Regions from separate parts of the Paraburkholderia flava genome, predicted to be linked through region 1. Evidence: predicted binding sites of a transcription regulator. Region 1 holds the regulator's gene; each other region holds the start of a gene.

The links. Region 1 encodes LexA, which represses DNA repair genes until DNA is damaged. Its sites were predicted from a motif close to ACTGTATNNNNATACAGT; they were not measured.
Region 2: the regulator LexA is predicted to act here: its motif matches at 1,655-1,672, upstream of dinB (DNA polymerase IV).
Region 3: the regulator LexA is predicted to act here: its motif matches at 5,712-5,729, upstream of E1748_RS14875 (ATP-dependent helicase).

Annotation. Positions count from the first base shown of each region.
Region 1 is NZ_SMRO01000002.1:2,029,957-2,040,363, forward strand. Features, by position in the region: gene cysW (sulfate ABC transporter permease subunit CysW) at 1-933, opposite strand, end outside; gene cysT (sulfate ABC transporter permease subunit CysT) at 930-1,832, opposite strand; gene E1748_RS20535 (sulfate ABC transporter substrate-binding protein) at 2,032-3,096, opposite strand; gene lexA (transcriptional repressor LexA) at 3,411-4,061, shown strand; gene E1748_RS20545 (hypothetical protein) at 4,082-4,420, shown strand; gene E1748_RS20550 (DUF2939 domain-containing protein) at 4,586-5,221, shown strand; gene E1748_RS20555 (universal stress protein) at 5,246-5,707, opposite strand; gene nodI (nodulation factor ABC transporter ATP-binding protein NodI) at 5,973-6,887, shown strand; gene E1748_RS20565 (ABC transporter permease) at 6,971-7,801, shown strand; gene E1748_RS20570 (hypothetical protein) at 7,855-8,277, opposite strand; gene E1748_RS20575 (NADP(H)-dependent aldo-keto reductase) at 8,673-9,725, opposite strand; gene E1748_RS20580 (DHA2 family efflux MFS transporter permease subunit) at 9,861-10,407, shown strand, end outside.
Region 2 is NZ_SMRO01000002.1:1,209,051-1,219,457, reverse strand. Features, by position in the region: gene E1748_RS16890 (amidohydrolase family protein) at 1-426, opposite strand, end outside; gene dinB (DNA polymerase IV) at 491-1,645, opposite strand; gene E1748_RS16880 (aspartate/glutamate racemase family protein) at 1,821-2,534, shown strand; tRNA gene E1748_RS16875 (tRNA-Met) at 2,604-2,680, opposite strand; gene xth (exodeoxyribonuclease III) at 2,875-3,651, shown strand; gene ntrC (nitrogen regulation protein NR(I)) at 3,718-5,250, opposite strand; gene glnL (nitrogen regulation protein NR(II)) at 5,279-6,421, opposite strand; gene glnA (type I glutamate--ammonia ligase) at 6,572-7,987, opposite strand; gene E1748_RS16850 (rhodanese-like domain-containing protein) at 8,460-8,924, shown strand; gene E1748_RS16845 (competence/damage-inducible protein A) at 9,030-9,866, opposite strand; gene E1748_RS16840 (EI24 domain-containing protein) at 9,886-10,407, opposite strand, start outside.
Region 3 is NZ_SMRO01000002.1:766,660-777,066, reverse strand. Features, by position in the region: gene E1748_RS14900 (CreA family protein) at 1-419, shown strand, start outside; gene E1748_RS14895 (AraC family transcriptional regulator) at 473-1,300, shown strand; gene E1748_RS14890 (AzlC family ABC transporter permease) at 1,483-2,172, shown strand; gene E1748_RS14885 (AzlD domain-containing protein) at 2,169-2,492, shown strand; gene E1748_RS14880 (DUF4088 family protein) at 2,713-3,471, shown strand; gene E1748_RS14875 (ATP-dependent helicase) at 3,518-5,659, opposite strand; gene E1748_RS14870 (hypothetical protein) at 5,854-6,117, opposite strand; gene E1748_RS14865 (hypothetical protein) at 6,142-6,597, opposite strand; gene E1748_RS14860 (RNA-binding S4 domain-containing protein) at 6,883-7,098, shown strand; gene E1748_RS14855 (MATE family efflux transporter) at 7,304-8,734, shown strand; gene panS (ketopantoate/pantoate/pantothenate transporter PanS) at 9,106-10,071, shown strand.

The DNA.
Region 1 (10,407 bases):
GGCCGGACTCGCCGATGTTGAAGCCGACGCCAGCGCCGGTCCCGCATGTGCGGGCACAGCCCGCGAATCGGCGAATTCTGCCGACATATGCCGCTCGGCGAGCAGCTTCAGACCGAGCGTCACAAGCGCGAGCAACGCAAGCACCGAGGCCACCGCGAACGCCGCCGCGAAGTTGTATTCGTTGTAGAGAATCTCGACGTGCAGCGGCATCGTGTCGGTCTGTCCGCGAATGTGGCCGGACACCACCGATACCGCGCCGAACTCACCCATCGCGCGCGCATTGCACAGGATCACGCCGTACAGCAGCCCCCATTTCACGTTCGGCAGCGTCACGCGACGGAAGATCTGCCAGCCCGATGCGCCAAGCACATGCGCGGCCTCTTCCTCGTCGTTGCCCTGCGCCTGCATCAACGGAATCAGCTCGCGTGCGACGAACGGGAACGTGACGAAGATCGTCGCGAGCACGATGCCGGGCACCGCGAAAATGATCTGCACGTTGTGATCCTGCAGCCACGGACCGAACCAGCCCTGCGCGCCGAACAGCAGCACGTAGACGAGACCCGAGATCACCGGAGACACCGAGAACGGCAGATCAATCAGCGTCGTCAGCAGCGCCTTGCCGCGAAACTCGAACTTCGCGATCGCCCACGACGCCGCGAGACCGAACACGAGATTGAGCGGCACCGCGATCGCCGCGGTCAGCAGCGTGAGCTTGATTGCGGATACTGCATCCGGATCGGCGAGCGCTTCGAAATAGAAATCGACGCCCTTGCTGAACGCCTGGACGAACACGGAGACGAGCGGCACGACGAGAAACAGTGCGAGAAACAGCAGCGCGATGCCGGTCAACAGCCAGCGCACGACGCGCGATTCGGTGACGGGATCGGGACGGCGTACGACGTTGCCTTGTTGAAGCGTGGATTCGCCGCTCATTGCGCGCCCCCTGCGGTAACTGCTGTACCCGTGCTAGCAGCAGGATTCGACGGTGCCGTGCGGCCACGTCCAGTACGACGTTGCAGATACCACTGCAACGTATTGATCAGCAGCAGCATCACGAACGACACGACCAGCATCACGACGGCCAGCGCCGTTGCGCCGGCATAGTCGTACTGTTCGAGCTTCGTGATGATCAGCAGTGACGTGATCTCAGATTTCATCGGCACGTTGCCTGCGATGAAAATCACCGAGCCGTATTCGCCGAGCGCACGCGCGAACGCGAGCGCGAAGCCGGTCAGCAGCGCGGGGAAAACAGCCGGCAACACGACGCGCCGAAACGTCAGCCAACGCGACGCGCCGAGGCACGCGGCGGCCTCTTCCTGCTCGCGCTCGAATTCCTCGAGCACCGGCTGCACCGTGCGCACGACGAACGGCAAGCCGATGAACGTCAGCGCGACCAGCACACCGAGCGGCGTGAACGCGATCTTGATGCCGAGCGGCGCAAGAAACTGGCCGATCCAGCCGTTGCCCGCATACACGGCCGCGAGCGAGATGCCCGCGACGGACGTCGGCAGTGCGAACGGCAGATCCACCACTGCATCGACGATCCGCTTGCCCGGAAACGAGTAGCGCACCAGCACCCACGCGACCAGAAAACCGAACACCGCGTTGATCAACGCGCCGCCGAGTGCCGACGTGAACGTCAGCCGGTACGACGCGAGCACGCGCGGCGAACTGACTGCGCGCACGAACTGCGCCCAGTCGAGCGTCGCCGTCTTCAGGAAAGTCGCCGCAAGCGGAATCAGCACCACGAGGCTCAGATACGCCACCGTGATGCCGAGCGTCACGCCAAAACCGGGCAATGCGCTCGGTTTGCGGAAAGTAAACGTCGTCATGCCGATACTCTGTCAGGGTTGGGTGCCGCGGACCCGTCGGGGCCGGTGTTATACAGGTCGAATCGCGCGACCCATCTGGCCGAAAAGCGCGCCCGGGGGCGCGCTTGCCTGATGTCGTCGCGTGGGTCGCCGTGTATGTCGTCCGGCTCTCCGCGTTCCGCTTCTTTATGTACTGCGGTGTTGCGCCTGCCGTATTGCGTTACTGCGACTGGTAGATCGAATCGAATACGCCGCCGTCCGCAAAGTGCGTCTTCTGCGCATTCGTCCAGCCACCAAACGTGTCGTCGACCGTGTACAGCTTCAGCTTCGGAAACTTGTCGGTCAGCGACGCAGGAACCTTGTTCGAACGCGGCCGGTAGAAGTTCTTCGCGGCAATCTCCTGCCCTTCGTCGCTATACAGGAAGTTCAGATACGCCTCGGCGAGCTTGCGTGTGCCGTGTTTGTCGACCACCTTGTCGACGACCGCGACCGGCGGCTCGGCAAGAATGCTCACCGACGGCACGACAATCTCGAACTTGTCCGGACCGAACTCCTTCAGCGACAGGAACGCTTCGTTTTCCCACGCAATCAACACGTCGCCGATCCCGCGCTGAACGAAACTCGTCGTCGCACCGCGCGCGCCCGAGTCGAGCACGCCGGCGTTCTTGTACAGCTTCGACACGAACTCCTTCGCCTTCTGCTCGTTGCCGCCCGGTTGATGCAGCGCATACGCCCACGCGGCCAGGTAGTTCCAGCGCGCGCCGCCCGACGTCTTCGGGTTCGGCGTGACGATCGACACGCCCGGCTTCGTCAGATCGTCCCAATCCTTGATGTGCTTCGGGTTGCCCTTGCGCACGAGAAACACGATCGTCGACGTGTACGGCGATGCGTTGTCCGGCAAACGCTTCTGCCAGTTTTTATCGATGAGCCCCTTGTTCGCGAGCGCATCGATGTCGTAGGCGAGCGCGAGCGTGACGACGTCGGCCTGCAGGCCGTCGAGCACCGAGCGCGCCTGCGCACCCGAGCCGCCGTGCGACTGCTTGAACGTGATGGTCTCGCCGGTCTTCGCCTTCCACTCCTTGCCGAATGCCTGATTGATGTCCTGATAAAGCTCGCGCGTCGGGTCGTACGACACGTTCAGCAATGTCGTGTCGGCGGCATGAGCGTGCGGCACGAAGCCGATTGCCGCCGCGGCGCCGAGCGCCAGCGTCGCGATGAAATGCCTTGCCTTGTTTGTTGCCCGCTGTGTTGCCCTCTGCCCGAGCCCCGTAATCCGATAAGCCATCCGCTTTCTCCGTGGTGTGGTGTGTGCCGGTGCCGTTGTTCTGAGCGCGGTCTATGCCGTCCAGTGCGCCCGTCCAGCAGGTCGAAACCAGTCTATCGAAGGGCTTTCATCATTAAAAATAATGTTTGTTCATTTTTTAATACGTAAAAGTGGTAATGACGGCTGGGCGTGGCGTTGCGGCACGAAAACGGGTGTTCTGACAGCCGATTCCGACGCTCGAACAGCGGGCTGCGGCGACGAACTTAAAGTAACGCTTGATATGCGCCCGATACTGTATAAAAATACAGTCACCTGTCTATCCATACAGTGGCGCCATGACCAAACTCACCGCACGACAGCAAGAAGTTTTCGAACTCATCCGCCGCGCCATCGAGCGCACCGGCTTCCCGCCCACGCGGGCGGAAATCGCTGCGGAGCTCGGCTTCAGTTCGGCCAACTCCGCGGAAGAGCATCTGCGGGCGCTCGCGCGCAAGGGCGTCATCGAGCTGGCGGCGGGCGCGTCGCGCGGCATCCGCCTCGTGCCCGGACCGGGCGATCTGCCGCACCAGTTCACGCTGCCGCATAACAGCCTGATGCAACTGTCGCTGCCGCTGATCGGCCGTGTGGCAGCCGGTAGCCCGATCCTCGCGCAGGAACATATCTCGCAGCACTACGCGTGCGACCCGGCGCTCTTCTCGAGCAAGCCCGACTACCTGCTGAAAGTGCGCGGGCTGTCGATGCGCGACGCGGGCATCTTCGACGGTGACCTGCTCGCCGTGCAGAGAAAGAGCGAGGCGAAAGACGGCCAGATCATCATCGCGCGGCTTGGCGACGACGTCACGGTGAAGCGCCTGAAGCGCCGGCCGAACGGCATCGAGCTGATCGCCGAGAACCCCGATTACGAAAACATCTTTGTTGAAGCCGGGAGTGGCGACTTCGCGCTCGAAGGCATCGCGGTTGGGCTGATCCGGCCCACCGAATTCTGAACTGTCGCCTGGAGAGATTCATGGAACGCCTTGCCCGCCTGCTGCCTTTTCGCCAGTTCGGACGTCTGCGTCATTTGCGCGGCGTCGTCCCGTGCGCACCGCTCGAAGCAGCCGACACGTCGTCGCTGTTCGACAGCGAGCCGTCAGGCCAGTCCGCGTTGCCTTCTTCGCTGCCGGCCTTTGCTCGCGTGTCGCTGAATGCATCGCTGAACACCGAGCCGGCTCGACGTGCACCGGTTCGCGTCTATCACGGACCGAAGCGACTCATCATGGTGGGCACGGTCGACGCGGTATGCCGGATGATCGATCGTGCAATCGCAGAAGAAAACGCGGGCATGCAAGGCGCGTTGTTTGAGTAACGTTGTGCGTGGTCCAACGGGACAGTCATCACAATGAACGTGGATCGAGTGCCGGCTTCGGGATATTTTTTGTTGCCCGCACGGTCCACATCATGTTGAGCCTGTCGTCACAGGCTGCCCCGTCGTTTCACTGGAGAGCATTGCGCAATGGCTGGTTCCGTCCGCATGACCCGTCGCGCCGAGCGCGGAGGATTCCGCAAGTCGTCGATCATTGCGCTCGTCGTGATTGTGGTGATCGCGCTGATCGGATACGGCTACGCATCGCCTTATGTCGCTCTCGATCGTCTGAAGCGTGCGGCCGATGCGCGCGATGCGGCAACGGTCAATCAATACGTCGATTTCCCTGCATTGCGTGAGAGTCTCAAGCAGCAGGTCACCGCGCTGCTCGCGCGGCGTCTCGATGTCAAAAACAGTGGCAATCCGCTAGCGGCGCTCGGTGCGATGATCGGTGTCGCGTTGATTAGTCCGCTCGTCGATTCATATGCGACCCCGGACGGTGTCGCCGCATTGTTGAACGGTATTCCGCCGCGTGGCGAACCGGGCGAGCGTCCTCCCCCGCCTCCGTCAACTCCGCAACCAGCCGATGCCGCTCCGACACAACCGCCACAGCCACAGCCGCCTGTCGCGAAAGATGCGTCGTCACCGCCACAGCCTCCGCAAACCACGGCGGGTTATCGCAGCCTGAACGAATTCGTGATCACGTATCAGCACGGTGTCGGCGACACGCGCTACTCCGCGATCCTGCATCGGGAAGGGCTGTTTTCGTGGAAGCTGGCGGCCGTCGATCTGAACGGTCACTAGCCTCAGTCTCAGCTAGCAGCAGACTCAAGCCGCCGCGCGCTGCTCCTCCACCGACGAGCACGCCACCAGAATGCTGCACGACACGCGGTCGAGCAGTTGCGTATTACCCGCGCCCATCCACCATCGCGACAGGCCCGTGCGACAGCGATGCCCGACGACGACCAGATCGGCTTGCAGTTCGTTAGCGAGATTCGCGATTTCGTCGATCGGATGGCCGAACGCGAAATGCCCCTGCGCAGTTACACCGCGCTCGGTCAGCCAGTCGACGCCTTCCTGGAGAATGTCGCGCGCAGTCTTCTCGAAACTGCCGCACGCCACGTCGGTCAGCAAACCGGCGCTCTGCGCGATGCTGGACCGCATATCGACCACGGATAGCAAGTGCGTCTGGGCTTTCAGATCCAGCGCGAGATCAGCGCCGCAGCGCAATGCCTTGCGACCCTCTCGGGAGCCGTCGTAACACAACAGGATTTTCTGGTAGCTCGCCATGATGATCTCCGTCCGCGCCAATCGCGGGCTTCGATTCAATCATGGTGCGCCGCAATTCAGGTTGCAAGGGATGGAAAACGCCAGGTACGTCCGGCCCCGATATGGGGCGTGCGGCACTGCAAAAGCACGCGCAACGCACGCCCTCGGCCGCCCAACGAGCGCCGCGACCGATCCGTCGATGCCCTAGAATGGCAAGCCTTGCCGGCACCCGCAGCGTCATCTGATGCGTTGCGCCGGCGCATCGTTTCCGGAGTCTTCGTCATCCATGTCGGATACCGCCATCGAGTTTCACGAGGTTCGCAAGCATTACGGTGAGAAAACGGTCGTCGACGGCCTGTCGTTTCATGTGCGGACCGGCGAGTGCTTCGGTCTGCTCGGCCCGAACGGCGCCGGCAAGACGACCACGTTGCGGATGCTGCTCGGCATCGCAGCCCCCGATGCAGGGGCGATCCGCCTGTGCGGCGAACCGATTCCCGCACGCGCGCGATTCGCGCGGATGCGCATCGGCGTCGTGCCGCAGTTCGATAACCTCGACCCGGATTTCACGGTCAGCGAGAACCTGCTGGTGTTCGGCCGTTACTTCGGCCTGAGCGCCGCGCAGACGCGCGCGCTCGTGCCGTCGCTGCTCGAATTCGCGCGACTCGAGAGCAAGGCACACGCGCGCGTCAGCGAATTGTCTGGCGGGATGCGGCGACGTCTGACGCTGGCACGCGCGCTCGTCAACGATCCCGACGTGCTGATCATGGACGAGCCCACCACCGGTCTCGATCCGCAGGCGCGTCATCTGATCTGGGAGCGTCTGCGCTCGCTGCTCGTCCGCGGCAAGACGATCCTGCTGACCACGCACTTCATGGAAGAAGCCGAGCGACTCTGCAACAGGGTGTGCGTGATCGAGGAAGGACGCAAGATTGCCGAAGGCGCGCCGTCGGAACTGATCGCGTCGGAGATCGGCTGCGACGTGGTCGAGATTTACGGTCCGGACCCGATCGCGCTACGCGACGAACTCGCGCCACTCGCGGTGCGCACGGAGATCAGCGGCGAGACGCTGTTCTGCTATGTCGAGGACGCACAGCCCGTACATGCAAAACTCTCACAGCGTACCGATCTGCGTTACCTGCATCGCCCGGCGAATCTCGAAGACGTGTTCCTGCGTCTGACCGGCCGCGAGATGCAGGACTGATCGCCGGATTAAAGAGACAAGACGAGACGCGACACAACACACGGACGCAGACCACCTGAGTCCCATGGAGACAAATCCGCATCATGGACGCAAGCCGTTTCGATACACCCGCTCAAGATCAGGCACCGACCGCCGCACGCTTCGCCGCGCTGCCCGCGAACGCGGTGAACTGGGTCGCGGTGTGGCGCCGCAACTATCTGGTGTGGCGCAAGCTCGCGCTCGCATCGATGTTCGGCAATCTCGCCGATCCCATGATCTATCTGTTCGGACTCGGCTTCGGCCTGGGGCTGATGGTCGGGCACGTCGACGGCGTGTCGTACATCGCGTTCCTCGCGGCCGGCACGGTCGGGTCGAGCGTGATGATGTCGGCGAGCTTCGAGGCGACCTATTCGGGATTTTCGCGGATGCATGTGCAGCGCACGTGGGAAGCGATCATGCACACACCGCTCACGCTCGGCGACATCGTGCTCGGCGAAACGATCTGGGCGGGCTGCAAGGCCGTGTTGTCGGGTGCGGCGATCATGCTGGTCGCCGGTGCGCTCGGCTATGCGAGCTTCCCGTCGGTACTCCTTGCGTTGCCGGTCGTCGTGCTCGCGGGGCTCGCGTTCGCGAGCGTCGCGATGATCGTCACCGCGCTCGCGCCGTCCTACGATTTCTTCATGTTCTATCAGACGCTCGTGCTCACGCCGATGATGCTGCTGTCCGGCGTGTTCTTTCCGGTCACACAGCTACCGTCGATCGCGCAGCACATCACGCAGTTGCTGCCGCTAGCGCATGCGGTCGAACTGATCCGGGCCGCGATGCTCGGTCGGCCGGTCGAGCATGCGACGCTGCACGTCGCGGTGCTCGTGGCCTATGTGGTCGTGCCGTTCTGCGTGTCGGCGGTGCTGTTCAAGCGGCGGATGATGCGCTAACGGCGACGCATCGCGTAGCCGTCAGGCGTTGTGATCGGAATGGGGATCGCGATTCAGTCTTCGTCGTCGGTCCACGGAATATCGACATCAGAAATGAACGCGACCGTCGCGAACGGACCGCCTTCCTGGCGCCCGATCTTGCCGTCGGCGCGCTGCCATTCGACGCGAAACACCGTCGAAGGATCGTCGGCCATCAGCCGGATCGTGCGCAGTTCGTCCGGATCGGCTTCCTCGACCGTGCCGTCGAGCGATACCAGCAGTGCCTGCGGCCACAAGCCATCAGCCGGATCGTAGATGCGGTCGCCGTCGTGAATCAGCGTGAACGCTTCGACGCCGATCGTCGCCGATGCCTCGACGATCATCTTGCCCAGCGCGCGCAGTAATGCGGTAGCCCGCGCCGAGTTCGCCTGGCGGATCGCAAGATCGCCGCGCGTCAGCGCCTGTTCGAGTTTCGGATTGGTTTTTTGTTGGGCCATTCGATGTCCTGAGTCCGATAACGTAATAGCGGCGGCACGCCGGCGTCATTCGCCGGTCGCGCGCAAAGGCGCCGCGCGACACGCGTAAAAATACGCATCGCGACTGAATCGTACCATTGCAACAGGGGCCGGCTCACTAGCTGTTGGGCTCGAGCCGCACATGTCGCGCCGGATAGCCTTACCCAGTTTAGGTCGCGATTGGCAATCCGCGCAGGGAGATTTACCCGTGACGTGCGTGGACGGCAACAGAGTCGACTGAGGAAGAATAAGCGCCGCCCCCGCAGGTGGGGCACGGCCGAGCCGTGTAGAAACGGCGCGGGTCCCGAAACACCGGTCGCATACGGACCAGCATTTCGGGACCCACAAGGACTACGAGCACTACGCGTACTACACGCTCAAGGCGCGGGATTCGGCTGCAGTTCGTGCAGCGCGTCGATCTCGGCGAGAACTTCGGGCGACAGCTTCACGTCGACGCTCCCGATGTTTTCCTTCAGTTGCTCGAGCGACGTCGCGCCGATCAGATTGCTCGTGACGAACGGCCGGCCATTGACGAACGCGAGCGCGAACTGCGCGGGCGACAGACCATGCCGCTTCGCGAGTTCGACGTAACGGCTCGTCGTCTGCACGGTATGCGGCTTGCTGTAACGCGCGAACCGTTCGAACAGCGTGATGCGTGCGCCTGCCGGCCGCGCGCCGCCTTCATACTTGCCCGACAGCCAGCCGAACGCGAGCGGCGAATACGCGAGCAGCCCGACGTGTTCGCGATGCGTGAATTCCGACAGACCGCTTTCGAACGTGCGGTTCAGCAGGCTGTACGGATTCTGGATCGATACGATGCGCGGCAGACCGACCTTCTCGGCCGCCCGCAGAAACTGCGCGACACCCCACGGCGTTTCGTTCGACACGCCGATATGCCGCACCTTCCCTTCCTTCACGAAGTCCGCGAGCACCGACAGCGTTTCTTCGATCGGCACCGTGTACGCGTCTTCGAGCCACGGATAAACGTTGCGACCGAACGTCATCGTGCTGCGGTCCGGCCAGTGCAGCTGGTACAGGTCGACGTAATCGGTCTGCAGGCGCTCGAGACTGCCGTTCAGCGCCTCGGTCAGATTCTTGCGGTCGAACTGGTTGCCCTCGCCGCGGATATGCCGCGGATTGTGCGGCTGACGCGCGGGACCTGCGATCTTCGTCGCGAGCACGATCCGGTCGCGCGCGCTGCGATGCTGCGCGATCCACGTGCCGATGTAGCGCTCGGTCAGGCCCTGCGTTTCGGCGCGCGGCGGCACCGGGTACATTTCGGCGGCATCGATCAGCGTGACGCCCTGGTCGAGTGCGTAATCGATCTGCGCGTGCGCGTCCTGCTCTGTGTTCTGCTCGCCCCACGTCATGGTGCCGAGTCCGATCAGGCTGACCTGCACGTCCGTATCGCCAAGTCTGCGGTATTCCATCGAACGGTTCCTGTTGGTTGAATAAGCGCGAATATGCGGAAAGCGTCGAAGTTACCATGACAGCACGGCGTCTGCAGCGCCGCTAGAATGTGAAGCTTTCCGTCAGCCAGTCTTGCCTTTGGGAGTGTCGTGCCGATGTCAGAATCGCCGTCCGTTGCCGCGCCCCCCGCCGGCTCGTCGCTGATCGTCACGCTCGTCGCCGCCGCGTTCTTCATGGAGAACCTCGACAGCACGATCATCGCGACCGCGCTACCGCAGATGGCGCGCTCGTTCGGCGTACATCCGGTCGACCTCAGCATCGGCATCACGTCCTACCTGCTGACGCTCGCCGTGTTCATCCCGATCAGCGGCTGGATCGCCGACCGCTTCGGCGTGCGCACCGTGTTCACGGCGGCGATCGCGGTTTTCACGGGCGCGTCGATGCTCTGCGGGATCACCGACGGACTCGTCGCGTTCACCGCCACGCGCGTGCTGCAGGGGATCGGCGGCGCGATGATGGTGCCGGTCGGCCGGCTCGCCGTGCTGCGCGCCACACCGAAAGACGATCTGATGCGCGCGATCTCGATCATCACGTGGCCCGGACTCGTCGCGCCGGTGATCGGACCGCCGCTCGGCGGATTGATCACGACGCACGCGTCGTGGCGCTGGATCTTTTATCTGAACGTGCCGCTCGGGCTGATCG
Region 2 (10,407 bases), 820 kb from region 1:
GACGCGACGCTTCACTTCGAGCAGCGCTTCGACTGCGAGCAGCCGCTCATCGCAGACGTCGACGTGACTGCGAATCGCGAGCAGCCCGCGCGCGACGGCCCAATCGCAGTACTGCAACGCACGTTCGACGAGCGCATCCTGCGTCAGCTGCGGCTTCAGTTCGCCCCACAACGCGATGCCTTCGAGCAGCGTGCCCGACGCGTTCACGCGCGGCAGTCCGTACGACAACGTCGCGTCCATATGGAAATGCGGATCGACGAACGGCGGCGTGACGAGCGAACCCGCCGCATCGATTTCTTCGGCTGCGGTTGCCGCGAGATGTGGCTCGACCGCGACGATGCGGTCCGCGTCGATGCCGATGTCGACGAGTCCTTCGTGTCGCGCTGTACCGCGCGGCAATGCGGCGCGACGGATGATCAGGTCCATGAGCGTCTCCTGTGACTGGTTCCGATTCTATCGGCACCAGAAAGCCGTGCGGGAAATCGGCGAATCAGACCGACGCAACCTCGTCGGGCCCGGCTTCATCGTCCTCGTCGCTGTCATCGAACAACACAAACTGGCCATGCTGCGCGGCATCGTCCTCTTCGAGCCGCACGCCGACACCGAGCAGCCGCACCGGCTGATTGCGACGCGCAAAACCTTTTTCGAGCAGGCCGAGCAGCGTCGGCACATCGGTCGCATCGCCGACGCATTCGACCGTCGTCCGCTGAAAATCGGCGAAGCGGATTTTCACGAACAGCTTGTGGATCGCCGGCCCTGCCTGCGCGCGTTCGATGCGCTCGTCGAGCATCGCGGTGAGTCGACGCACTTCGTCGGCGCACGCATCGAGCGTCGTGAGATCAGTGACGTAAGTGGTCTCGACGCTCACCGACTTGCGCTCCTGGTCCGCGCGAACCGGCCGCACGTCAATGCCGCGCGACAGCTCATAGAGCCGCTTACCGAACACCCCGAAGTGCTGATGCAGATCGATCAGCGACCACGTGCGAACATCCGCGCACGTCACGAGCCCGAGTTTTTCGAGCCGCGCCGCCGTCACCTTGCCGACGCCGAAAATCTTGCGCACCGGCAACGCGGCAACGAACGCATCGACCTCGTGCGGTCGCACGACATGAAGGCCATCCGGCTTGTTCCAGTCCGACGCGATCTTCGCGACGAACTTGTTCGGTGCCACACCCGCCGACACCGTCACGCCGACCGTCTCGCGCACGCGCTCGCGAATCTCTTTCGCCATCAGCGTCGCACTGCCCTTGCAGAGCGTGATGTGCGTGACGTCGAGATAGGCTTCGTCGAGCGACAACGGTTCGACGTCGGCGGTGTAGTCGCGATAGATCGCCATGATCTGCCGCGACGCGATGCGGTACTTTTCCATCGACGGCGGCATCATCAGCAGATCGGGACACTTGCGCATCGCGAGCGCCGACGACATCGCCGAATGCACACCAAAGCGACGCGCCTCGTAGTTGCAGGTCGCGACGACGCCGCGATGCTCGGGCCGGCCGCCGACCGCGAGCGGGCGACCGCGCAGCGACGGGTCGTCGCGCATTTCGACCGACGCGTAGAAGCAGTCGCAGTCGCAATGGATGATCTTGCGCGGCGGCGACGCTTCAGACGAATGCGGACGGGAATCGGGATCGGGCGTATCCAAGATGCCGATACTGTACAAAAACACAGGGGTTTTTACAAGAATCGGACACCGGTTTCCGCGCTTTTTTGACGTATCCGTATCGGCCGCGCGCGCACGATCCGTATCGCTGTGCGGCGCCATACGGGTCCTATACTGGCCGACAACCCCATCGCAGGGCAAACAGAGGAAAGCGCGGATGAAAACGATCGGAGTGATCGGCGGAATGAGCTGGGAGTCGTCCGCCGAGTATTACCGGCTGCTGAACCGTTACGCGAAAGCGCGTCTCGGTGGTCATCACAACGCGCGCAGCGTGATGGTGACGGTGGATTTCGCGCAGATCGAAGCCGATCAGCGCGCCGGCGACTGGGCATCGCTCGGCCGCCAGATGGCGGATGCGGCGCGACAACTCGAACGCGGCGGTGCCGATCTCGTGATGCTCGCCACCAACACGATGCACCGCGTCCATGAATCGATCGAGCAGGCGATCAATGTGCCCTTCCTGCACATCGCCGATCCGACCGGCGCGGCGTTGCGCGAGGCCGGTATCGAACGCGTCGGCCTGCTCGGTACGCGCTATACGATGGAACAGCAGTTCTACGTGGGACGTCTGCGCGAACGTCACGGACTCGACACCGTGATCCCCGACGACGACGAACGCGCCGACGTGCACCGGATCATCTACGACGAGTTGTGCCACGGCACGATCGACGCGCAATCGCGCGATACGTATCGGCGCGTGATCGATCGCCTCGCCGCACGCGGCGCGCAGGCGGTGATACTCGGGTGCACGGAGATCACGTTGTTGATCAAACCGGAAGATTCGACGCTGCCCGTGTTCGACACGACGGCGTTGCATGCGCAGGCGGCGGTTAACTGGGCGATCGATGAAGACAGCGCACGCAGCAGCTAGCGATGAATCGAGCACCGCAAATGAAAAAGCCCGCATCGCGTGATAAGCGAAACGGGCTTTTTTAATGCGTGGTTGCGGGGGTAGGATTTGAACCTACGACCTTCGGGTTATGAGCCCGACGAGCTGCCAGACTGCTCCACCCCGCGTCAGAGGAAGCGAATTGTACTGACGCATGCTGGATGCGTCAAACGAATCTGCCGATTATTTTTCGTGCGCCGAACGATCGCGCGCGAACGCACGGAATCGATACGCTCAGCGACTCGCCTACGAGCACTGCACACAGGCAACACCCGAGGTTCGCGGTAAGATTCATGCAACCAGATTCAACCGGGAAACACCGATGAAGTTAGCCACGTGGAACGTGAATTCGCTCAAGGTCCGTCAGCAGCACGTGATCGACTGGCTCGAAACCAGTCAGACCGATGTGCTGTGCCTGCAAGAGCTCAAGATGCCCGACGAGAAATTTCCGCGCGCCGAGTTCGAAGCGAAGGGTTACCGCAGCTGGTTCGCGGGACAGAAGACCTATAACGGCGTCGCCATTCTCGTGCGCGACGGGCTCAACGTGGACGACGTCACGGTCCTACGCAACATCCCGGGCTTCGAGGATCCGCAGCAGCGCGTGATCGCTGCGACGATCGACGGTGTGCGCGTGATCTCCGCGTATTTCCCGAACGGTCAGGCGCCCGGCACCGAGAAATTCGCGTACAAGCTGAGCTGGCTCGCAGCGCTGCACGCGTGGCTCGAAAAAGAACTCGTCGCGTATCCGAAGCTCGCGCTGCTCGGCGACTACAACATCGCACCGGACGATCGCGACGTGCACGATCCCAAGGCATGGGAAGGACAGAATCTGGTTTCGCCGGAAGAGCGCGCCGCATTCACGGGGCTCATCGCGCTGGGCCTCGTCGACGCGTTCCGTCTGTTCGATCAGCCCGAGAAAACCTTCTCGTGGTGGGACTACCGGATGCTCGCGTTCCGCCGCAACGCGGGGGTACGTATCGATCACATCCTGCTGTCGCAGCCGCTCGTCGCGAGCTGCACGTTCTGCGACATCGACAAGACGCCGCGCAAATGGGATCAACCGTCGGATCACGCGCCGGTCGTCGCACAACTCGATTAAGACGTATTGATCTCGCAGGTCTTGCGCGCGAAGCATGCACTGCACACGCGCAAGACCTTTTGACCGTCACGACTCCAGGTGCAGTTCCTGGATCTTGCGCGTAATCGTGTTGCGACCGATACCAAGCCGCTCGGCGGCTTCGACCTTGCGGCCACGCGTGAAGTCCAGCGCTTCGCGAATCACCGCCGCTTCGAAACGACGCGACAGTTCGTCCATCACATCGGGCGAGTTCTCGCGCAGCAGACGCGCCACCTCGGTACGCAAACCGTTTTCCCAGATGCTCGCCGGCGGCGTCGCGGGCAGCGCTGCTCCGCCCATCAGCGGCGAACCGATCACGCCGTTCGATGCCGCGACACCCGACGCAGCAATACCGGCGATCCCGGCGGATGCACCGCTCGCGGCCTCCCCCACCCCGAGGCCACCCATCCCTGCCACACCGTTGCTGTCAGGCCCGAGATCGGGCGGCAGATCCTTGATCTCGATCGTCTGCGCGGGCGCCATCACGGTCAGCCAGTTCGCGAGATTTTCGAGCTGACGCACGTTGCCCGGAAACGGCAGCGACGTCATGTAGGCCAGCGCTTCATCCGACACGCGTTTCGGCTCGACGCCGAGATCGCGTGCGCTCTTCTGCAGGAAATGTCGGGTGAGCAGCGGAATGTCTTCGTTGCGTTCGCGCAGCGCGGGCAAGCGCAGACGGATCACGTTGAGCCGGTGATACAGATCCTCGCGGAACAACCCCTGACGCACACGCGCTTCGAGATTCTGGTGCGTGGCCGCGATCACGCGCACGTTCGCACGCAGCGGGTTGTGTCCGCCGACGCGATAGAACTGTCCGTCGGACAGCACGCGCAACAGACGCGTCTGCAGATCGAACGGCATGTCGCCGATTTCATCGAGAAACAGCGTGCCGTTCTCCGCCTGTTCGAAGCGGCCCTGGCGCATCGCCTGCGCGCCGGTGAACGCACCGCGCTCGTGGCCAAACAGTTCGGATTCCAGCAGATCCTTCGGAATCGCTGCGGTATTCAGCGCGATGAACGGTCCGTTCGCACGCGGACTATGCCGATGCAGCGCGCGCGCCACCAGCTCCTTGCCGCTGCCCGATTCGCCGGTGATCAACACGGTCGCCGCCGAATGCGACAGCCGACCGATTGCGCGGAACATGTCCTGCATCGCGGGCGCCTGGCCGAGCATCTCCGGTGCATCGGCGACGCGATCGTCCCACGTGTGTTCACCGCGCACGCTCTCATCGACCGCGCGACGGATCAACTCGACGGCCTTGTCGACGTCGAACGGCTTCGCGAGGTATTCGAACGCGCCGCCCTGAAACGCAGCGACCGCGCTGTCGAGATCGGAGAACGCCGTCATGATGATGACCGGCAGACCGGGCACCTTCTCGCGCACCGTCTGCAACAGTTCGAGCCCGGAGCCGCCCGGCATCCGGATGTCGGACACCAGCACCTGTGGGCTATCGTGGTCGAGTGCGCCGGCTGCCTCGCGAACGTTCGCGAAGCTGCGCGTCGCGAAGTTCTCGCGTGCGAGGGCCTTTTCGAGCACCCAGCGGATCGATTGATCGTCGTCTACTATCCAGATCGGCTTCATATTGGTCGTTCAGAAGGAAGGCGTGGTCCTAGCAGTCGAGCGGCAGCAGGATCTGAAACTCGGTATGTCCCGGCCGGCTTTCCACTTCGATCAGTCCGTCGTGCTGCTGCACGAACGTCTGCGCGAGCGTGAGGCCGAGACCGCTGCCGTCTTCGCGCCCGGACACGAGCGGATAGAAAATGCGGTCGCGAATATCGGCCGGAATGCCGGGGCCGTTATCGATGATATGCAAGTCCAATGCCAGCTTGCACAGGCGTTTCGCGATCGTCACCTTGCGCGCGACGCGTGTGCGCAACTCGATGCGCGCATCGCCCTGCGAGATGCGTTCGCGCAATGCTTCGGCCGCGTTGCGGACGATGTTCAGCAGCGCCTGGATCAGTTGTTCCTTGTCGCCGCGCAGATCGGGCACGCTCACGTCGTAGTCGCGCTCGATCGTGAGGCCGCGCGGAAATTCCGCCATGATCACTGCGCGCACGCGTTCGCATACTTCGTGGATGTTCACGTCGCCGACGATGTGCGGATGTCGGTGCGGCTCGAGCAGACGGTCCACCAGTGTCTGCAGCCTGTCTGACTCCTTGATGACCACCTGCGTGTATTCGCGCAGTTCGTCGCGTTCGCGCGCGCCGAGTTCGAATTCGAGCAGTTGCGCCGCGCCGCGAATGCCGCCGAGCGGATTCTTGATTTCGTGCGCGAGATTGCGGATCAGCTGTTTGTTGACCGAAGTCAGATCCTGAATGCGCTCTTCGCGATCGGTGCGCAGATGGCGCTCGTTCTCGAAGAGTTCGAGCAGCACGTAGTCGGGCGCGCTCTCGAGAAAACCGACGATTGCGTGCACGTGCAGCGGCTCGTGCGCTGCTCGCTCGAGCACGGCATCAAGATGCGTCGCATGAAAACGCTGCTCGGCGATCGATGCGATCGTCGCGACCAGTTCGTCCGCGTTCGCGTAGATGTCCGGCCACGTCATCTGCGTCAGTTGCCTGCGCGACAGTTCGAGCATCGCTTCGGCCGTCGGGTTCGCGAACGCGATGCGCAGCGTGCGCTTTTCGAGCACGAGAATGACCGTCGGCAATGCCTCGAACCCGGGGAGCAGACCCGAGTCGACGAGCTGCGGATCGTCGGACAACGGTTCCGCCACGCCCTTCCTCGCCTTGATCAGATTCTTCAGAACCATCGTTCAGTCTGGCCGGTATGAGACAGTGAAGTACAGCAGTTGCTCGCGAGGCTGCAACGAAAAAGGGACGGCGCCGCCGTCCCTTCGTTACCGATCGCGAGCGTCGGGCGCGCGCTTCGCTGCTAGTCGCAGACGAAGCGCCATCGCCGTTTACAGCGAGTAGTACAGTTCGAACTCGACTGGGTGCGTGGTCATGCGCACGCGTTGCAGTTCGCCTTCCTTCAGATCGAGGTACGCATCGATCATCGTGTCGGTGAACACGCCGCCGCGCGTCAGGAACTCGCGATCCTTGTCGAGCGCTTCGAGCGCCTGGTCGAGGCCGGCACATACGGTCGGGATCTTTGCATCCTCTTCCGGCGGCAGGTCGTACAGGTTCTTGTCGGCAGCTTCGCCCGGATGAATCTTGTTCTGCACGCCGTCGAGACCCGCCATCATCAGTGCCGAGAAGCACAGGTACGGATTGGCCAGCGGATCCGGGAAGCGCGTTTCGATACGGCGACCCTTCGGGTTGCTCACGTGCGGAATACGGATCGATGCCGAACGGTTGCGCGCCGAGTAAGCGAGCTTCACCGGTGCTTCGAAGTGCGGCACAAGACGCTTGTACGAGTTCGTACCCGGGTTCGTGATCGCGTTCAGCGCGCGTGCATGCTTGATGATGCCGCCGATGTAGAACAGCGCGAATTCCGACAGGCCTGCGTAGCCGTTGCCCGCGAACAGGTTGACGCCGTCCTTCCAGATCGACTGGTGAACGTGCATGCCCGAACCGTTGTCGCCGACGATCGGCTTCGGCATGAACGTCGCGGTCTTGCCGTACGTGTGCGCGACGTTGTGGACGATGTACTTCAGTTGCTGCGTCCAGTCGGCGCGCTGCACCAGCGTCGAGAATTTGGTACCGATTTCGTTCTGGCCTTGGCCCGCCACTTCATGGTGGTGCACTTCGACCGGGATGCCGATCTGCTCGAGCAGCAGACACATTTCCGAGCGGATGTCCTGGAACGAATCGACCGGCGCGACCGGGAAGTAGCCGCCCTTCGTGCCCGGACGGTGACCCGTGTTGCCGCCTTCGAATTCCTTGCCCGACGACCACGGTGCTTCTTCCGAGCCGATCTTGACGAAGCAGCCCGACTGGTCCGTGTTCCACTGGATCGAGTCGAAGATGAAGAATTCGGGTTCCGGACCGAAGAACGCGGTGTCGCCAAGACCCGAGCTCTTCAGATAGGCTTCAGCGCGCTTTGCGAGCGAGCGCGGATCGCGTTCGTAGCCCTTGCCGTCGGCCGGTTCCACGACGTCGCAGGTCAGCACGAGCGTCGATTCTTCGTAGAACGGGTCGATGAACGCGGTGTCCGCGTCCGGCACGAGCAGCATGTCCGAAGCTTCGATGCCCTTCCAGCCGGCAATCGACGAACCGTCAAACGCATGGCCGCTTTCAAACTTGTCGTCGTCGAATGCCGACACCGGCACCGAAACGTGTTGCTCTTTGCCGCGCGTGTCGGTGAAACGGAAGTCGACAAACTTGACGTCCTCGTCCTTGACGAGTTGCATGACGTCGGCCACGGATTTACTCATAACCTATCTCCTGATTAACGAATTCGGCGGATCGAGCCGCCGCCCAAATCTAGCTGACCCGTCCGGGCCCGTCCACCCGATCCTTCGAGTGGAGCGAAAAACCGGCGATCGAATCGATCGGCACCAATAAAGCAGCTTCCATGCCACACATGCGCCAAAGCAGCGCAATCCTTTTGCCGGCGTGCGTCCGCGGGGAATCGACCCGGTCGTTGCCGCGGCTTCGCCAGGACACACGACGCACTTCGGCACTATAGCGGTGCATTCGTATGTCCCGCGTTATCTTCGAACACAAAAATGGTGCATTTCGCCCATTCTGCACCGATCCGGCGCATCCGCGCGATCGCTTCGTTCATCGCGTGTTGCGTCGCGACGAATGCGCGCGGTACTGCTCCGCGTGCCGCGCCATCAGCGCGTAGCAGCGCGCCCGCGCCACACGCTAGAATGATTTTTTGGTCCAAGGAGAATCGCCGTCATGAGCACGCTCGAACAGTTGTACGCCCAGGCGGATAAACGCCGCGTCGAAAACCAGTTGCCGTATGCCGGCGCCGTGTCCCCTGCCGAAGCCTTCGAGTTGCTGCAGCTCGATCCGCAAGCCCGGCTCGTCGATGTCCGCACGCGCGCCGAGCTCGACTGGGTGGGTCGTCCGGTGATCGGCGACGGCCAGTATGCGCACATCGAATGGACGCGCTATCCGGGCGGCGTGCCGAACACAGAATTCGTCGAGCAGCTTCGCCAGGTCGTGCCGCCCGATACGCCCGTCTTGCTGCTGTGCCGTAGCGCCGCGCGCTCGAAGCTCGCCGCGATCGCGGCCACCCAGGCCGGCTTCACCCGCGCGTTCGATCTGCTCGAAGGATTCGAAGGCGACAAGGACGGCCAGGGACATCGCAAGACGGTTTCCGGCTGGTGCTTCCGCGGACTGCCGTGGATCGGCGCCTGAACGACCTTGGCGCATCTTGAGCTATCGTCGGCACTGGACATGACACGCCGATGATGCAAACGCCGCAGCGATAACGAAATGCCTCCGCACAACGGAGGCGCGCATTCAACCCTGCGGCTTCGCGCCGCCTGCCTCCGCCGCGACCTCGACGATATCGCCGCCGAGCAGATGCACGCCTTCGCGCAGCTTCACGAACGCGGCAGCAACCGCTTCGGGCTCGCCCTTCACGCCCAGATCGATGTGCCGGCGCGCGTAGATGCCGCCGCGCTCCGCATCGCCGACGCTCGGCAGACTGAACACCCGCACGCCCGGAAAATCCAGCTCGATCTTTTCCATCAGCGGCGTCAGCGTCGATTCGGGCAACTCGAATACGAACAGCGATTTCTCCGCGTGCGGCGTCGCGTGATGCAGATGCGCGTAGCGCGAGTCCAGCACCCATTCGATCATCGGCCACGCCATCACCGGAAAGCCCGGCACGAAATGATGATCGCCGACCGAGAAGCCGGGAATCTTGTTGTAGCCGTTCGGAATGATCGACGCGCCGCGCGGAAACGTGCCCATGTTCAGGCGATGGCGATTCTCCGGCGAATCGAGATCGATCGGCGTCGGCGAATTCGCCGGATGCATGTCGCGGATGCGCTGCTGGATCAGCACTTCGGCTTCGGAATGCAGTTCGAGCGGCACGCCGAGCGCGGTGGCCGCGCACTGGCGCGTGTGATCGTCCGGTGTTGCGCCGATGCCGCCCGTCGAGAACACGATGTCGTCCGACGCAAACGTGCGGCGCAGCGTCGCGACGATCCGTGCAGGATCGTCGCCGACGTACTCAGCCCACGCGAGTTCGAGACCACGCGCGCCGAGCAGTTCGATGACCTTCGCCAGATGCTTGTCGGTACGTCTGCCCGACAGGATTTCATCGCCGATGATGATGACGCCAAATGCCATTACGGCCTCTCGATAAAAGTCAGTAGGGAGTCACCGCCGTGCGCGCGCCCTGCTCGTCCGCGCGCATCCGCTGCAGCGCGCGCAGGCAGTAGTAGCCGAACCAGAGCGCCGAAAACACGAGGATGAACGCGTAGATCCAGATGGTCACGGCCGTGATGACCGGAAACAGCACGATCAGCCAGACCGACGACGCCCACAGCAGCGTCGGCAGCGAACCGAGCAACCCGCTCGCGACGCCGATCAGCAGTAGCGGCAGCCGGTAGCGACGTATCAGCGCACGCCGTTCGTCGGCGCTCGCATGCAGCGCAAGCGCATCGTAGGTCATCACGCGATACGTGAGCCAGCCCCACAGCAGCGGCGGAATCAACGCGAAGAACGGCGGCACCAGCCACAGCGGCAGCGTGATTACCAGCAGCACGAGACAGATCACGGTGGTCACGAGCGAATGCGCGAGGCTACCGTACCATGTTCCGCCGCGCCGCATCTCGAGCGCCGCGAACTGCCGCGCCGACAGATGGCGGATCACAGCGGGCATCGACAG
Region 3 (10,407 bases), 1.3 Mb from region 1:
GTGCGCACAGCGAGGAAGTCGCGAGCGTCAACACCAACTTCCGCCTGACGGGCTCCGATCGAGTCGTCGTCGAAGCGTATGACGATCCGCTCGTGAACGGCATCACGTGCTATGTGTCGCGGGCGCGCACCGGCGGCATCAAGGGCACGCTCGGCGTCGCCGAGGATCCGACCGAAGCGTCGATCGCGTGTCGCCAGGTCGGCGCGGTCCATTTCACCGGACCGCTCAAGCAGCAGTCCGACGTGTTCACCGAGCGCATGTCATTCGTGTTCAAGACACTGCACGTCGTGCGTATCGTCGACGCGAAGCGCAACACGCTCGTCTATCTGACGTACAGCGACCGCGTCGCCACCGGTAGCGCGAAGAACAGCGTGACGGCGGTGCCGCTGCCCGCGGGCACCACGATCCCGACGAAGTGAGTTTGATTATCGTGAGGCCGCGCTAAACTGGCACTATCCGCTGGATTGCCATCATGACCGCTACCCGTTTCCGAGATTCCGCGCGCTACTGGCGCACCCCGCTCCTGCCCGGCGCGGAACTCCTCACGGCCGAGTATCGCGATCACGCGTTCACACCGCACTGGCATGAGGCCTACGCGGTGCCGGTGATCGAAGCTGGCGCGGAAACCTACGAGTATCGCGGCTCGCGCTACGTCGCCGAGGCCGGCACCGTGCCCGTCATCAATCCCGGCGAGCTGCACACCGGCTCGCGCGCGGTCGAGGCCGGCTGGCGTTATCGCGTGATGTACGTGCCGATCGATTTCATCCAGGATCTCGCGACCGAAGTCGCCGGACGCGTGCAACCGATGCCGTGGTTCGCGCCCGACGTGATCCGCGACGCGGATCTCTGGGACCGGGTGAGCCGTGCCCATCGGCTGCTCGAGGACGACACCAACGACCCGCTCGCCGCCGAAGCTTCGCTGTACGACGCGCTGTCGACGCTGCTCGTCCGCTATGCGCGCACACGGCCGGCGGCATCGATCCATTTCGACGACCGCCGCGTCGCGACGATGAAAGACCGCCTCACTGCGGATCTCGCCGTCCCGCTGAAACTCGCCGATCTCGCGGCCACCGTCGACCTGTCGCCGTTTCACGCGGCGCGTCTCTTCACGCAGAACACCGGCCTCGCGCCGCACGCGTGGCGCAATCAGGTTCGTTTGCAACGCGCGCTGGCGCCGCTGCGCGCGGGCGTGTCGGTCGCCGACGTCGCGACCGCGCACGGCTTCACCGATCAGAGTCACTTCACGCGGCACTTCCGTCGGATGTTCGGCGTACCGCCTGGGCGTTGGCAAGGCGCCTGAATCTGGCTTGAGTCTGTCGGCTGTGCGGGGGCACGGACCAGAGCCACTTCGTCGCATAGTTCGACGCCCCACCGCAAGAACGTACAAGCCCGCCCACCTCCCATCCCGCTATCCTCGCGTGACAGGAGAACAGATTGACTCACGCTCACCCCACCCACCGCTTTCGCGAATTCACCGCCGGCATGCGCGACACCGTGCCGATGCTCGTCGGCGCCGCGCCGTTCGGCGTCATCTTCGGCACGCTCGTGACGTCGGGCCCGCTGCATCCGTGGCATGGCCAGTTGATGTCGCTCGTCGTGTTCGCCGGCTCCGCGCAGTTCATCGCGATCGGACTGATCGCCGGTCACGCGAGCTTCGCCGTGATCTGGGCGACGACGTTGATCGTCAACCTGCGTCACGTGCTGTACAGCGCGACGCTCGCGCCGCACGTCGCGCATCTGTCGATGCGCTGGCGCTGGGCGCTCGGTGGCCTGCTCACCGACGAAGTCTTCGCCGTCGCGTGGGCGCACTACCGGCTGCATCCGCCCGGCTCCGTCGGCCCGTATTACTTCTTCGGCTCTGGCGTATCGATGTACGTCAACTGGCAGATCTGGACGCTCGCGGGCCTCGTATTCGGCGCCGCGTTTCCGGGCCTGCAATCGCTCGGTCTCGATTTCGCGATGGTCGCGACGTTCATCGCGATCGTCGTGCCGCAGCTCGTCGCGTTGCGCTACGTGGCAGCAGCGGTGACCGCCGGCACGCTCGCGTTTCTGTGGCAGGGCTGGCCGTACAAACTCGGTCTACTGGGTGCGGTGTTCGTCGGCGTCGTGGTCGGCGTACTGCTGTCGCGGCAGGCGCTCGGTCAGCAGCGTACTGCGGGAGCCGGTCAATGAACGACGTGCTCCTGATTCTCGGCATGGCGCTGATCACATGGGTGATCCGTGCGGCCGTCTTCGTGCTCGGCGATCGACTGGTGTTTCCGCCGCTCGTGCGCACTGCGCTCGGCTTCGTGCCGGTCACCGTGCTGACCGCGATCATCGTGCCGATGGCCGTGTCGCCGCACGGCACCCAGGCCGAACTGACATGGCGCAATCCGCAACTGGTCGGCGCGCTCGCGGCGATCGTCATCAGTGCGTGGACGCGTCGTCCGCTGCTGACGATCGCCGTCGGCCTCGCGGTGTTCTTCCTCTGGCAAGGGGTGGTGCTGCGCTGAGCATCACGCCAATCGCACTTCATCTGCCCCCTCAAGTTTTTCCCCGTCCCGCCGATAATCAGTCGTAGTCCGCCAGCCGGACCCGCATTTCCGCCGCGTCATCCAGATGCGGCGGAAAGCGCATTCCATCAGCCGGCATCGCCGACATCCGCTCCGGGGGCTCCGCGCGGACGTCGGCACCGCTGCGGTGCCGCGCACGGAAGATCACACGGGACAAGACATGGGGCAGATCACCCTCACACTGAAGGACGAAACGATCGTTTCGCTGCGCAAGGACTTCGATGCGTTCCTGCGCGTGTCGCTGAAGCTCGATCCGCAATTTGCGACGCCGTCGTTCGAGGACTTCCTGCGCGCGAAGCTGCTCGACAACATGGTGCCGCTGACCGAACACGCGGTGCAGCGGATGCTCGCCGGCGGCCAGTACGCGTGGGCGAAGCGCACGCTCGATAAGGAATTTCCGGACGTCGTCGCGATCCTGATGCGGCAGGCCGTGGAATACGGCTTCGGCTTCGCAGTCCGCTCCGAGTGGACGCCCGAAGAACTCGCGAAGCAGGCACGCGGCTGGGCACAAGCAATCGTCGAGCAGGCAGAGGGCGACCCGCTGCTGATCGATCCGCTCGCGTCGCAGATCAAGTCGGCTGCGCAGGATATTCAGGTGCTTGAGGAAACGATGCAGACGCCCGCGTGGCGGCTCGCCGAATCGCTGCGTCAGCGCGTGTACGAAGCGAAGGTGGCATGCGAGACGAGCGTCGGCAGTGCCGCGCGCGAAAAGCTCGGCGAACTGCGCGGGCTGCTGCGGCTCGGCATCGCGCACGGTTCATTTCAGAAACAGGAAGCGCAGCAGATCATGGAGTACCTGCGTCTGCTGAAGCCGGAGATTTTTGTCGAAGAGCCGTACGACGTGTTCGCACGGCTCGCCAGCTGGCTGCGCAATTTCTTCACGCCACCGCCGACCCGCGCGCAACGGCCGACGCGCTGACCTCTCGTACGGCGCGCGACCGACGAAAGACGCGCGCCGTTACTCGTTAATCCCACATCTTCCTGAGCTTCGCCGCGATCTCGAGCTTCGCCTGCGCGGCGGCTGCGAGACCCGCGGCGGTCGGCATGACCGGCGGTGCAACGCGCGGCCATGCGTACGTATCGAAATGCGGCAGCAGACCCGCCGGAATGAAGCGGGTACGCGACGCCCACACATGACGGTCGCCGAGATGCGTCTGGTTGTGCACGTAAAAACGCTGCGGCACGACGACATGCAGATCTTCCTTCGCGCGCGTCATCGCGACGTACAGAAGCCGCCGCTCTTCTTCCAGTTCCTCGTCGCTGCCGGTGCCGAGATCGGACGGCAGGCAACCGTCCACGCCGTTCAGCACGAACACGTTGCGCCACTCCTGCCCTTTCGCCGAATGGATCGTCGACAGGATCAGATAGTCTTCGTCGCGCGATGGGTCGCCTGATTCGTCGCTGGTTGCATCGGGCGGATCGAGCGTGAGCTCGGTGAGAAAGCGCTCGCGCGATGCGTACGTGCCCGCGATGCTTTCCATCTGCAGCAGATCCGCGTGACGGACCGCCGCGTCTTCATGATTGCGTTCGAGATGCGGCTCGTACCAGCGGCGGATCGTTTCGAATTCGGCGGGCCACGGCGTCGCGCGGCTACCCACCGCCGACATCAGCGCGACGAACGGCGCCCAGTCTTCGAGCGCGCGCGGCGGCGGCGCAAATGCAGCGAGCGCGCCGGCGGCCGGTGCCGTGTGCAGCCCCGTGCCGGCCAGTGCATCCGCGCGCGCGGTCACCTGATCGAGCACGCGCGCGGCGGTCGCCGGACCGACGCCCGGCAGCAGTTGCACGACCCGAAAACCCGCGACGCGATCGCGCGGATTCTCCGCCCAGCGCAACAAGGCGAGCAGATCCTTCACGTGGATCGAATCGAGAAACTTCAGGCCGCCGAATTTCACGAACGGGATGTTGCGCCGGGTCAGCTCGACCTCGAGCGCGGCGCTGTGATCCGACGCGCGAAACAGCACGGCCTGCGACTTCAGCGTCATACCGGCTTCGCGCGCGTCGAGAATCTGCTCGACGACGTAGCGCGCCTGCGCCGCTTCATCCTCGACGGTGACGAGTCTCGGACGTTGCGCCGACGCCTTGTCGGACCACAGGTTCTTCGTGAAGCGCTCGCTCGCGAGTTCGATCACCGCGTTCGACGCGGCGAGGATCGGCTGCGTCGAACGGTAGTTGCGTTCGAGCGTCACCTGCTTCGCGGGCGGATCGAAATGCGTGGGGAAATCGAGAATGTTGCGCACCGTCGCGCCGCGAAACGAATAGATGGACTGCGCGTCGTCGCCGACCACCGTCAGGCCGCGGCCATCCGGTTTCAGCGCGAGCAGGATCGACGCCTGCAGACGGTTGGTGTCCTGGTACTCGTCGACGAGCACGTGATCGAAACGGTCCGACATATCGGCGGCGAGCGACGGTTCCGCCGCGACGTACGACCAGTACAGCAGCAGATCGTCGTAATCGAGCACGCTCTGCTTCTGCTTCGCATCGACATACGTGGCGAACAGCACGCGCAGGTCCGCCTCCCATTCGCAGCACCACGGAAACGCGCGCGCGAGCACGTCCGCGAGCGACGCGCCGGTGTTGACGACCCGCGAGTAGATCGCGAAGCACGTGCCCTTCGACGGAAAGCGACGCTCCTTTGCCGAGAAGCCCAGTTCGTGACGAACCAGGTTCATCAGATCGGCGGAATCTTCGCGGTCGTTGATCGTGAACGCCGGCGACAGCCCGATCCGCTCCGCGTATTCGCGCAGCAGCCGCGCGCCGATACCGTGGAACGTGCCCGACCACGTGAGTCCCAGCGACGTCCCCGAGCGCGCGCCGAGTGCGGTGCTCGCGATGCGCGACGCGCGGCGCGTCATCTCCTGTGCGGCGCGGCGCGAGAACGTGAGCAGCAGGATGCGGCGCGGATCCGCGCCCTTGACGATCAGATGTGCAACGCGATGCGCGAGCGTGTTCGTCTTGCCCGACCCGGCACCCGCAATCACCAGCAGCGCGCCTGCATCGCCGCCGTACTCGACTGCCTCGCGCTGCGCGTCGTTGAGCTTCGCGAGCCACGCATCGGGATCGGGTAGCGAACGTGAGGGACGTGACGGGGAATCGGCGACGGAGAGCACGGTAGGCGTTGTGTGGAACGGTTCAGACGGAAGAATGCGGTACGCGACGCATACTGTATATCCGTACAACCCTTTGCGGCAAGTTTGCTGACGAGGTCCGCCGCGCACATGAAAAAGCGGCCCGGTCGCCTCTACGCGTACCGGGCCGCTGCCTGCTACCTGCAACATCAATGCGCCGTTCCCCCGAGGATCGGCTACTGCTTCTTCGCGTCCTTCACTTTCGCGTCGGCGGCGGCCTTATCGGCGTCGGCTTGTGCTTCCGTCTGCTTCTTGTCCGCCTTCGCCTGTGCGATCGCGGCCTTCTTGTCGGCCTTGGTCTGCGCCTTCGACGCCTTCTGGTCTGCATGCGTCACAGGTTGGGCGGCCGGATCGGAGGCCTGCGCGAACGCGGTCGCCGATCCGATCGATACGCAGCCCGCGATCAGCGCGAGCGAGATTTTGCTGAGTCGTTTATTCATGGGTTCTCCCTGTCTTCAGTTCGTTTAATGCTGCGTGCTATCCGCCGCACCCGCATTCGCCGCCTGACCCGGCGACTGCATGTCGGACTTCATCTCGTTGGTCGCGGCCTGCTTGTCCGACTTGCGGTTGACCTTCGCGTCGTGGACCTGCTGCTTGTATTGCGCCTTCGACGCCTTCTTCGTCGCGCGATAGTTCGCGTTCGCCTGTGCATCCGCATTGCGCTTCTGCACGAGCGGGTCAGTCGAGCCGGACGCGGTCAGACGTTGCTGCGGCGGCGTGACCGGTTGGACGCCCTGAGCAGCGGGAGCAGCCGGCGCCATTTCTCCAGCCTGCGCAGCCGGTGCCTGCATAGGTGCCTGCATCTGCGCCTGGCCGGCGGTACCTGGCATCGTCGGTTGAGCGGTGGTTTGCGCGAACGCCGTGCCGGCCGTGAGAGCCGTCAGGGCGGTACCGATCAGAAGCGAACGAATCTGGGTCATGGCAATCCTCTCTAAAGTTGTCGCGATCCGGATATCGAGTGAGTCGGCCCTCGGTGCCGGCGACATCCGGTCGTCTATGTGGACAGCAGCAAAACGCTGCGGTCATTTCCAAAGACGACCCCTGACGAGTGAAGTTCGCGAAAAACGGTCAGTGTTACGGAACGTTTCATTTCCTGACAACTGCATAACATCCACTTGCAATTACTGAAGTGGCCACCAGGGCCGCCGCGCACCGGGCCAGTCTGGCTTATGATGCGAACCCTCCTGCTTCAACCCGCACGCGCCATGCCCAACCTTCACTTCACGCTGACCGGCGACTACGTCGAACTGCACAATCTCCTGAAGCTGACGGGCCTCGCCGACAGCGGTGGCTCTGCAAAACAGCTCGTCGCATCCGGCGAAGTAACCGTCGACGGCCATGTCGAATCGCGCAAGACGTGCAAGATTCGCGCGGGCCAGGTCGTGCTGCTCGGCGATACGCGGATTGCTGTTCACGAATAGCCGTCTCGCCCCCTTCCTTTACTTTCTCGCTGCATCCCGCCAAACCCGCACCAGTTTTGTGCCTGTTGATCGACAACGGGGCGCGAAGGCAATAAGCTGTCTGCTTCCGCGGAACTGACAGATTCATGACGGCCCCGCTGTCGACCACCCAACAGGGTTGCGATCGAAGCGAGGCCGCTCCGCCGTTTACCAACCGATTCCACCCATGACCCACTCCGGCCAATCCGACACGGGCCGCCCCGCCTTTGTCCGCGCCAACGCCCCGCCGCCGTCGCTGTCGCGCCATGCCGCCGACACCGCGCGCCTCGCGGCCCCGCTTGCGATCGCGCAGCTGTCGCAGATGGCAATGAGCGTCACCGACACCGTCCTGCTCGGCTCGCTCGGCGCGGACGCGCTCGCGGCCGGTGGCCTCGGCGCCAACCTGTTCTTCACGGTGATCACGCTGCTGCAGGGCGTACTCACATCGATCAGCGTGACCGTTTCGCATGCACGCGGCGCGCAGAACGAGGACCGTGTCCCGCACATCTACTGGACCGGCTTCGTGCTGTCTCTGCTGCTGTCGATCCCGGCATTCGCGCTGCTGTCGTTCGCAACGCCGATCCTGCTTGCAGTCGGCGAGCCGCCGCTGCTCGCGCACCATGTCGGCGAATACGCGGCGGTGCTGCGCTGGGCCTCGCCCGGCAGCCTGATCGGGATCGGGTTGATGCGCTCGTTCCTGCCGGCGATCGGCGCGGCGAAGCGGCTGCTGTGGGTCGCGCTCGGCGGCGTCGTGGTCAACGGCTTTCTGAACTACGGGCTGATCCACGGCGCGTGGGGTCTGCCGCGCCTCGGCTTTCTCGGCTCCGCGGTCGCGACGACGTTTACTGTGTGGGCGTCGGCGCTGATCCTGATGGCGCTGCTGCATCTGCGGCCACGCTATCGACACTTCGTCATCGCGAAGCGGCCGAACGTGCCGCTGATGGGCGAGCTGTTCGGCATCGGCTGGCCGGTGGCAATCACGTACGGCGTCGAGACGACGCTGTTCCTTGCGACCGGTCTGATGGTCGGCGTGCTCGGCGAATCGTCGCTGGCCGCGCATCAGATCGCGTTGAACGTTGCGTCGGTTGCGTTCATGGTGCCGCTGTCGATCGGTCAGGCGGCGAACGTGCGCGTCGGTTTCTGGTCCGGCGCGGGGCAACCGCTCGCGGCGCGTCATGCCGGCTTCGTCGCGATCGCGTTGGGCGTGGGCTTCATGATGCTGTCGGGCCTTGTGCTGATCGTCGCGCCGCACGCGATCGTCGGGCTGTATCTGCATCTCGACGACCCAGCCAACGCGAAGACCGTGCAACTCGCAACATCACTGCTCGGCGTCGCGGCGCTGTTCCAGATCGTCGACGGCATGCAGACGGTCGGCTCGGGCTGTCTGCGCGGTCTGAAGGACACACGCATCCCGATGCTCGCAGCTGCGTTCGGCTACTGGGGCATCGGCTTTCCGACCGGCTACACGCTCGCGTTCCATGCGGGCTTCGGCGCACGCGGACTGTGGTGGGGACTCGCCGCCGGACTGGCGAGCGTCGCGCTGCTGATGACGCTGCGTTTTCACCGGCTGAGCCTGCGCGGCCTTGCAAAAGCGCCGCCGCCACAACCCGCGCCGTGAGCTAAGCAAAGCACGCAATGTTGGTTGGTCGACGCAGACGGTCACGCTACGATGAAGCCGTCTTAATTGACACTCCTCTGACAGGGTTTTAGCCCGCGCACTGCGCGGGTTTCTTTTTGCGCGAAGCGTTCTGCGGTCGTTTGCGGTGCGCACTGATTCGTCCTCCTCCGCATCCTCTCGATAGATTGCCTCCACGCTCATGCACCTCGTCGCGCGTGTGCGATATCGCGCGGACGGTAAAATGCGCGTCGCATGTCGTGCGCCTCATGAGGGCGTGCGTTGTCTGCCGCTCGTCGATCGACGCTGCACTTACTCGCTGGAACACCTTCCGGTCACCTTCGAACAGAAAACAAAACCAAGGACCACCTGTCATGCTTGCCCGCGTTACCCGTCTCTTTCCGTTGTGGGCCGTGCTCGCGTCGCTCGCCGCGTACTTCTCGCCTGCTTCGGTTGCCCCGATTGCGCCGCACGTGACGACCCTACTCACGATCATCATGCTGTCGATGGGCGTCACGCTGTCCGTTGCCGATTTTCAGCGCGTGTTCACACGACCCGCGCCGGTCGTCGCCGGCATCGTGCTGCACTACCTCGTGATGCCGCTCGCCGCGTGGGCGATCGCCAAGGCACTGCGGATGCCGCCGGATCTCACCGCCGGCATGGTGCTCGTCGGCAGCGTCGCGAGCGGCACGGCGTCCAACGTGATGATCTATCTCGCGCGCGGCGACGTCGCGTTGTCGGTGACGATCAGCGCGCTGTCGACGCTCGTCGGCGTGTTCGCGACGCCGTTGCTCACGCGTCTGTACGTCGATGCATCGATCGTCGTCGACGTGCGCGGCATGCTGCTCAGCATCCTGCAGATCGTCGCGGTACCGATCGCGGTCGGCCTCGCGATCAATCATCTGTTCAACCGCGTCGTGCGCGCGATCGAACCGGCGCTGCCGCTCGTGTCGATGGTCGCGATCCTGCTGATCATCGCGGCTGTTGTCGGCGGCACGCAGAAGAGCATCGCGTCGGTCGGGCTCGTCGTGATGCTGGGCGTCGTCCTGCACAACGGCATCGGGCTGCTCGGCGGCTACTGGGGCGGTCGCCTGCTCGGCTTCGACGAAGCCGTGTGCCGCACGCTCGCGATCGAGGTCGGCATGCAGAACTCGGGACTCGCCGCGACGCTCGGCAAGCTGTACTTCACGCCGATCGCCGCGCTGCCCGGCGCGTTGTTCTCGGTGTGGCACAACCTGTCGGGCTCGGTGCTCGCGGGTTACTGGGCCGGTCGACCTGCGAAGGGTTCGACGCATTCGGCGCAGGCTGGTGCGCAGTCGCTGGACGCTGGGCGCGGTTGATCGGGGTGCGGCGTAGCCCGCGCCTCATCCCGGTCTCGCGTTGCACGATCGATCGCTTCGACGATGCGATCGATCGGGTACGCGTCGGCGATTCTTGCGGCTCACAATCAGCATCGCATGTGCCCGGCCTCACGACGCGTGGTACATGGCGTGGCATGACCAACGATGTGATCGGGCACTGTGGGCCTACAGGTACACGTCACACATGCCCGGCATGAAGGCGCGCAGCACGTCGCATGCCGATAATGCAACCGCACAGAACGCGATCGTCGACACGCCCGGCGCTGCGCGCTATCCGTTGCGCTGGGCTCCAGCGAATACGGCCGCTGTGCCACC